DNA from 3 places in the Salinivibrio proteolyticus genome. Region 1 is predicted to be linked to each of the others. Evidence: predicted binding sites of a transcription regulator. Region 1 holds the regulator's gene; each other region holds the start of a gene.
What was found. Region 1 encodes CRP, which controls carbon source genes, mostly activating them, when cyclic AMP is high. Its sites were predicted from a motif close to TGTGANNNNNNTCACA; they were not measured.
Positions count from the first base shown of each region.

Region 2: the regulator CRP is predicted to act here: its motif matches at 788-803, upstream of ectA (diaminobutyrate acetyltransferase).
Region 3: the regulator CRP is predicted to act here: its motif matches at 1,065-1,080, upstream of N7E60_RS16030 (YbgA family protein).

Region 1 covers NZ_CP114584.1:274,698-276,977, forward strand. Annotated here, with positions in the region: gene N7E60_RS01310 (type 2 periplasmic-binding domain-containing protein) at 1-491, opposite strand, end outside; gene crp (cAMP-activated global transcriptional regulator CRP) at 621-1,253, opposite strand; gene N7E60_RS01320 (phosphoribulokinase) at 1,505-2,280, opposite strand, start outside.
Region 2 covers NZ_CP114585.1:216,971-219,250, reverse strand. Annotated here, with positions in the region: gene N7E60_RS14920 (bacteriohemerythrin) at 1-659, shown strand, start outside; gene ectA (diaminobutyrate acetyltransferase) at 1,007-1,564, shown strand; gene ectB (diaminobutyrate--2-oxoglutarate transaminase) at 1,576-2,280, shown strand, end outside.
Region 3 covers NZ_CP114585.1:463,788-466,067, reverse strand. Annotated here, with positions in the region: gene N7E60_RS16035 (putative bifunctional diguanylate cyclase/phosphodiesterase) at 1-1,061, opposite strand, end outside; gene N7E60_RS16030 (YbgA family protein) at 1,341-2,280, shown strand, end outside.

The DNA.
Region 1 (2,280 bases):
ATATTCTCAAAGCTTGAGATTTCTCGAACCCGAAATCCCGCCGACTGCAAGACCTTCACATCCGCCCAGCCTTGCCCTTGGATCATGGTCAGACTATTGAGCCCTGCTTGGTCACTGATTTGTGCAAGCTTGGGTTCGGTGGCTTGATTGGTAATGAACAAGCGATGGCCTAATAGACCCCGAAAGACTGGATAACGGATGGGAAGTAACTCTGACTCAAGGGTACGGTCGGCCCCGAGCCAATCTACCGTCAGTCGTCCTTGTTTTAGCATTTCCACTTTACGAGACTGAGAGCCAATTTGGCCTTGAAAGGCCTGTAAAGTGACAGACTCACCCGATTTTTCCGCTAAAAACTCAATCAAGTCGATAGCGTATAAATCGAGGGCAGAGCCAGCCCGTGGTTCTGGATGGACAATGGTGATATTCGCCGCAGCAGTTGAAGAAACCGCCGCGAGTAGCAATGCAGCAAGGGTTTGACGTAAGCTTCTCATAAACGACATCCTGTTAATCAGTTGTTAGATGGGTCGTTTCTGAAGTGTAGAACTTAGGTAATGAGTTTCCAGTCAATAAAAATAAAAAAACCGACGCAAAAGCGCCGGTTTTGTCGCAACACGCGAGGATTAGCGTGTGCCGTAAACCACAATGGTTTTACCGTGAGCTGAGATAAGGTTCTGCTCTTCCAGCATTTTAAGGATACGCCCAACCGTCTCACGCGAACAGCCAACAATCTGACCAATCTCTTGACGCGTGATCTTGATTTGCATGCCGTCAGGGTGAGTCATGGCGTCAGGTTGCTTCGCCAAGTTCAGTAGGGTTTGCGCAATGCGGCCGGTCACGTCCAGGAAGGCAAGGTCTCCCACTTTCTGGCTGGTCACTTGCAGGCGACGCGCCATCTGAGAGGATAGACGCATCAAAATGTCTGGGTTAACTTGGATCAGCTGGCGGAATTTCTTGAATGAAATTTCTGCCACTTCGCAAGGTGATTTCGCACGTACCCATGCGGTGCGCTCTTGGTCCTCTTCGAACAGACCAAGTTCGCCGATGAAGTCACCTTGGTTAAGGTAAGACAGGATCATCTCCTTGCCTTCTTCATCTTTGATTAGTACGGCCACAGAACCTTTCACGATGTAGTACAAGGTCTCCGCCTTTTCCCCTGCATGGATCAGAGTACTTTTGGACGGGTACTTGTGAATATGACAATGTGAAAGGAACCACTCGAGTGTAGGGTCTGTTTGAGGTTTTCCTGGAACCATATAACTTATTTCCTCTGCATGTGTTGCCCGGCAACGACGTCCTGTCTTTGTCTGAATGGAAACCCATCAGTCCAATGCACAGAATACGAGGTCTTGGCGCAGGCTACAAGCTCACTGTATGTTAACAAGAGTGTATCTTTTTTCTATCTGGATTTCTTGATTTTGATCTAAGCCAACCGCCTAAAAAATCGGCAAAAATGTGGCTAAGATCACGACCTGAGAAGTAATACACGTTAAGTGCGCTACGGCGGTTAACCTATCTTGCCTTTCTCAATCAACTGTTGGATCAAGGGGCGAATAATCAGCTCCATCGCAAATCCCATTTTACCGCCGGGCACGACCAGCGTGTTGTGCCGAGACATAAAGGCGCCACTGATCATTTGCAGTAAATAAGGAAAATCGACGTTCTTCATGCCACGAAAGCGGATCACAACAAAGCTTTCGTCGAGTGAAGGGATCCCTTTTGCATTCAGCGGGTTGGATGTGTCTACGGTCGGGACACGTTGGAAGTTAATATGTGTGCGAGAAAACTGCGGCGTAATGTAGTGTAAATAATCATCCATGGAGCGCACGATCGAGTCCGTGACAGCCTCGCGGGAATGGCCTCGGTCGCGCGTATCGCGGACAAACTTTTGAATCCACTCCAAGTTAACGATAGGCACCATGCCGATCAGTAAATCAACATGTTGGGCGACATTGACGTCACCATCCACCACCCCGCCATGCAAGCCTTCATAAAATAATACGTCGGTATTTTCAGGCAGATCTTGCCAGGGGGTGAAAGTGCCCGGCATTTGGTTATAAGGCACGGCTTCATCAAAGGTGTGTAGATAACGACGGTATTTACCTGTGCCTTGTTCGCCATATTCTTTAAAAAATTGCTCAAGGCGTGGGAAATCGTTGGCCGTGGGACCAAAGTAGCTAATATGACGACCTTGTTCACGGGCTTTACGGATCTCAACATCCATTTCTGGCCGCGTGAAGCGGTGAAAGCTATCGCCCTCTAACCAAGAGGCTTTGATGTTCA
Region 2 (2,280 bases), on a different replicon from region 1:
ACCTCGAAAATCGTGTTCAACAGCTAGCCAAAGATACCAAATCCAAAAAGCCACCAAAATACTACTTTGAGATGTATCAGGCCGATCCAGCTAAATCGACCGATTTTGAGCACAATGGGGCCATTGTCTTCACTGAAGAAGAGCAGGAGAAAATCGAAAAAATTTCGGACACAAGCCCGACAATTGATACAACAGCACCCCCTGTTACGCCTGAACAAGCGACAGCAAAGAGCAAAGACAGAAAGTTTATTCGTTGGCAGGACAAATACTCTGTGGGGCACTCAGAACTCGATGCCAGCAACAAGCAATTACTGGCTATCATCAATGACACCTATGAGGCTATCGCGTACCACCATGCCGATGGTGAAAAAGGAGATTTTGATGATCTCGCCCAGCGGTTTCGAGACTACATTGTGTCCCACTTCCAACTAGAAGAAGACATTCTTCACGATCTCGCCTATCCCAAATACAAACAACATGCGGTCATCCATGAGCGTTTATCACGGCAAGCGCATTATGTGTTGCTTCAGTGCCAGGCGGATCCTGAACTGTACTCTTCAGAGTTTTTCAAGTTTTTGCGTTACTGGTGGGTACACCACGTCGTAAAAGAAGACAGACAATATCGTGAATTCCTTAGCCAATCGCCTCAATCCGCCTAGTCACCCTATTAGATTCACAAGCAGCAAAGGTGACTAGGCTTTTTGTCTATTAAAATCTATTTTTAAAGCCAATCTTTTCACCTCATTCAACTCCAACTGAGACGAAGTCCAAGCCGCTCCTCCATCTTTGTGGCATGAGTCACACCAGATTGAAAATCGTCAATACATTTAGTCCAGTAAATGTTACGCATCAAAGTATTATGGTTAATAAAAATTTTAACATTAACAAATTTTATTAATATCAGTTACTTATTGAGTAGTGATAAACCGATTAGCGAAATCCGGGGTTGATAAACAAAATTCAGCACCTATTATATATAACGAATTCGTTAGAGCACAAAACAATTATGTGGCGATCAAAAACGACAGATACGGCAGTTCTTGAAAACGAAGTCCTTGACCGTAAACAGATAAAACCGAGCACGCGGTTTGTGTTTCGTAAGCCATCGATTCGTGATGGTGGCGACATCTATCGATTAATCACCCAGTGCCCTCCGTTGGATGTGAACTCCGCCTACTGCAACTTTTTACAGGCAACGCACTTCAAAGAGACCTGTGTTGTGGCAGAGCGTGACGGCGACATTCACGGCTTCGTCTCTGGCTACATTCGTCCAGAGCAACCAGACACATTTTTTGTGTGGCAGGTAGCCGTATCGCCCAAAGCACGTGGAGAAGGGCTTGCCCTATCAATGGTCGAAGCGTTACTAGCGCGCAAAGTGTCACAAGACATCCGATTCATTGAAACCACAATCACTGAAGACAACGCTGGCTCTTGGGCGTTGTTCAAAAAGGTAGACCGCCTCTACGGTACAGGTGGTCAGCGCTCAGTGTTCCTTGATGAACAAGAGCACTTTAACGGTGAACATGACACCGAATACCTTTTCCGAATTCCACTCAAAAAATAACAGGATGAGTTATGGATATCTTTAAATCGCAGGAGTCAAATGTTCAATGTTACGCCAACAACTTCCCCGTCGTGTTTGAAAGCGCGAAGGGCTGTTGGATCACTGGCGTTGACGGCAAGCGCTACCTCGATTTTCTTGCTGGCGCCGGTTCGCTTAACTATGGACACAACAACCCGACGCTAAAAAAAGCGCTGATTGAGTACATCGAGAAAGATGGCATTACCCACGGCTTGGATATGCACACCGGTGCAAAAGCACGCTTTCTCGAGGTATTTAAAGAGCACATCTTGGCACCACGTAACTTGGACTACAAACTCCAGTTCACCGGTCCAACCGGTACAAATGCTGTTGAAGCGGCGATGAAGCTGGCACGAAAAGTGACAGGTCGCCCGAACATCGTTTCATTTACGAACGGCTTCCACGGCTGTACCTATGGCGCACTCGCTGTGACCGGTAATCATCATCATCGCGGTGGTGGCGGTATGCCAGTGAATAACGCGGTAACACGTATTCCGTATGACGGCTATGCCGATGTTGACGGTCTCACACTGTTCGAAACCATGCTAAACGATGCCTCAAGCGGTCTAACAGGTGGAGATAAACCCGCCGCTGTCTTGCTTGAAGTCGTTCAAGGTGAAGGCGGTCTCAATGCGGCCTCTAATGAGTGGCTGCAACGCCTAGAAAGCATCTGTAGAGAACATGGCATCTTGATGATC
Region 3 (2,280 bases), on a different replicon from region 1:
TCGATACAAATCAGCGACAGCGTACGCGTTGCCGAGAGCGTCTTGTTAATGGTGTGCTGAATGTGATTAAGCAGTGCATGGCGATTTGGCAGATAGGTCAGGGGATCATGATTAGCAATAAAATGCAGCTGATTTTCAACGTCTTTGCGTTGAGCGATTTCATTTTGCAGTCGAGTAATCGTCGCTTGTTCAGCTTTTCTCGCCATCAAATTGATTTCAATTAAATACAAGGCGATACCCACTAAGATCGTGACGACCAACCCAGAGATGTAAATGAGCATTGGCAAAGATAAAAAGTGTTCCGAGTCAGGGGTGCTCCACAATGTGACGATAAATTCCGGGCTGGCGCCGGTTAGTGTGAGCCCAACTTGTCCTGTTGCTGCTTCATTGGGCGGTATGTCCCCGAATACAACGTGCCCATCACTTGCAGCGTAGAGAGTGAGTTTCTGAAACGTATCGAGATAATCAGATGCTAGGTGGCTGATATGTTCTGCAATATCGAGAGTGCCACCGAGATAGTAGTTAGGCGTATTCCGATTTTGCGTATAGATAGGGTGTGCAATATGCCAGTCATGGAGCGACTCTACATCCATACGCAAAAGCTGAGCGTTACCGTCTCCTAAAACGTCAAACGGGAATTGCTCGGGCTTTTCTGAGTCATTTTGGGGGTAATGCCAACGAATCGTGCGATCAGACTCAGCCCAGAACAAGGCTTGAAAGTGAACGTCATTCCCCTGATGGGCTAGCACTAATGCTTGCCATGTCGAGTACGTCGAGGGAATGTTTTTTTCTATCTCGCTGGCAAGCACACTGAATTCATTCAGGTGAGCATTCATGTGACGCGTTAACGCGTCAGCAAAGGATTTTGCTTCGACGCTTAATAGCTGCTCGGTGCGCAGTCGTTGTTGTTCTTGTGCGGTATTAAATAAGGAAAAAGTGGCAATCAGGATAGCAAAGCAGATCAGCGCAATCACGAGTATAGCGCGGCCGCGAGGTCGAAATGGGCGCTTCGCAATGGAGAGACGGTCATCGATGTTTAGTGTCGTTCTCTGTAAGGGCATGGTCGTGAGAGCTATATCATGGTGGCTTTAAGTGTATGTGACACGAGTGACTCAAGTCGTATCAATAGTGAGACAAATGTGAGACTCCCTCTTTGATAAGGGATAGGTAAAGCGTAGCAGCTGTTAAGGGGACTGCGTGAGGGTATATCAAGAACCAGAGTAAACTTGTACAAATAAAAAATATTGTACAGAAGTGATCCTTCGCCTACATTGAGTTGTACAACAAAATATAAATGTACAACTCTGCGGCTCATGCCGCTTGATAAGAAGAGGTGAAGCATGTCGTTTCCAGTTGGTGTTAGCGCATGTGTGATTGGTGAAAAGGTGCGCTTTGATAGCGGTCATAAACGCAGTCCATTTGTGACTAAAGAGCTCGCTCCCTATGTTAATTTTGTCCCAGTTTGTCCAGAGGTTGCGATCGGCTTACCGGTGCCAAGACCAACGATTCGTTTACTAGATAAGGGGAATGTGGGCGATATTCGTTTGGTTGAGACCAAAGACGCCAGTAAAGATCACACCGAAAGAATGGTGGCCTTTAGCGAACGAAAAGCGGATGAATTGGCCCATAAAGCACTGCGTGGCTATATCGTTTGTGCCAAGTCGCCCACTTGTGGCATGGAGCGTGTCAAAGTCTACCGGGAAAATGGCTACACCTCTGATATCTCTGGGGTAGGGCTGTATACCCAAGCATTGATGGATCGTATGCCGTGGCTGCCGGTTGAGGAAGATGGCCGATTAAACGATCCCATCCTGCGTGAGAATTTTGTGTTTCGGTTATTTGCGTTAGACGATTTATATCGCAGTGTCGAAAGTGGCGTGACAAGAAAAGCGCTGGTCGCATTCCACTCGCGGTATAAATTAGTGTTGATGGCGCACTCGCCTGAGCGTTACCGAGAGTTGGGCCGTTTTATGGCGAACATCGCGGAGTACGATATTGATGATTTTTTCCACCAGTATCGCACGCAGTTTATGCAGTCGTTAGCTATCCGTGCGACACGGAAAAAGCACACCAATGTGCTAATGCATCTGCAAGGCTATTTTAAGAACAACCTCGATAAGAGCCAAAAAGCGGAGCTGACTCACCTTATTCATGCTTACCGGCAAGGCACTATGCCGTTGTTAGCGCCGTTGACCCTCATTGCTCACCATTTGCACAACCACCCAGATGATTACCTTGCTAGTCAAGCGTATCTGAAGCCGTATCCAGATGCCTTAAGGT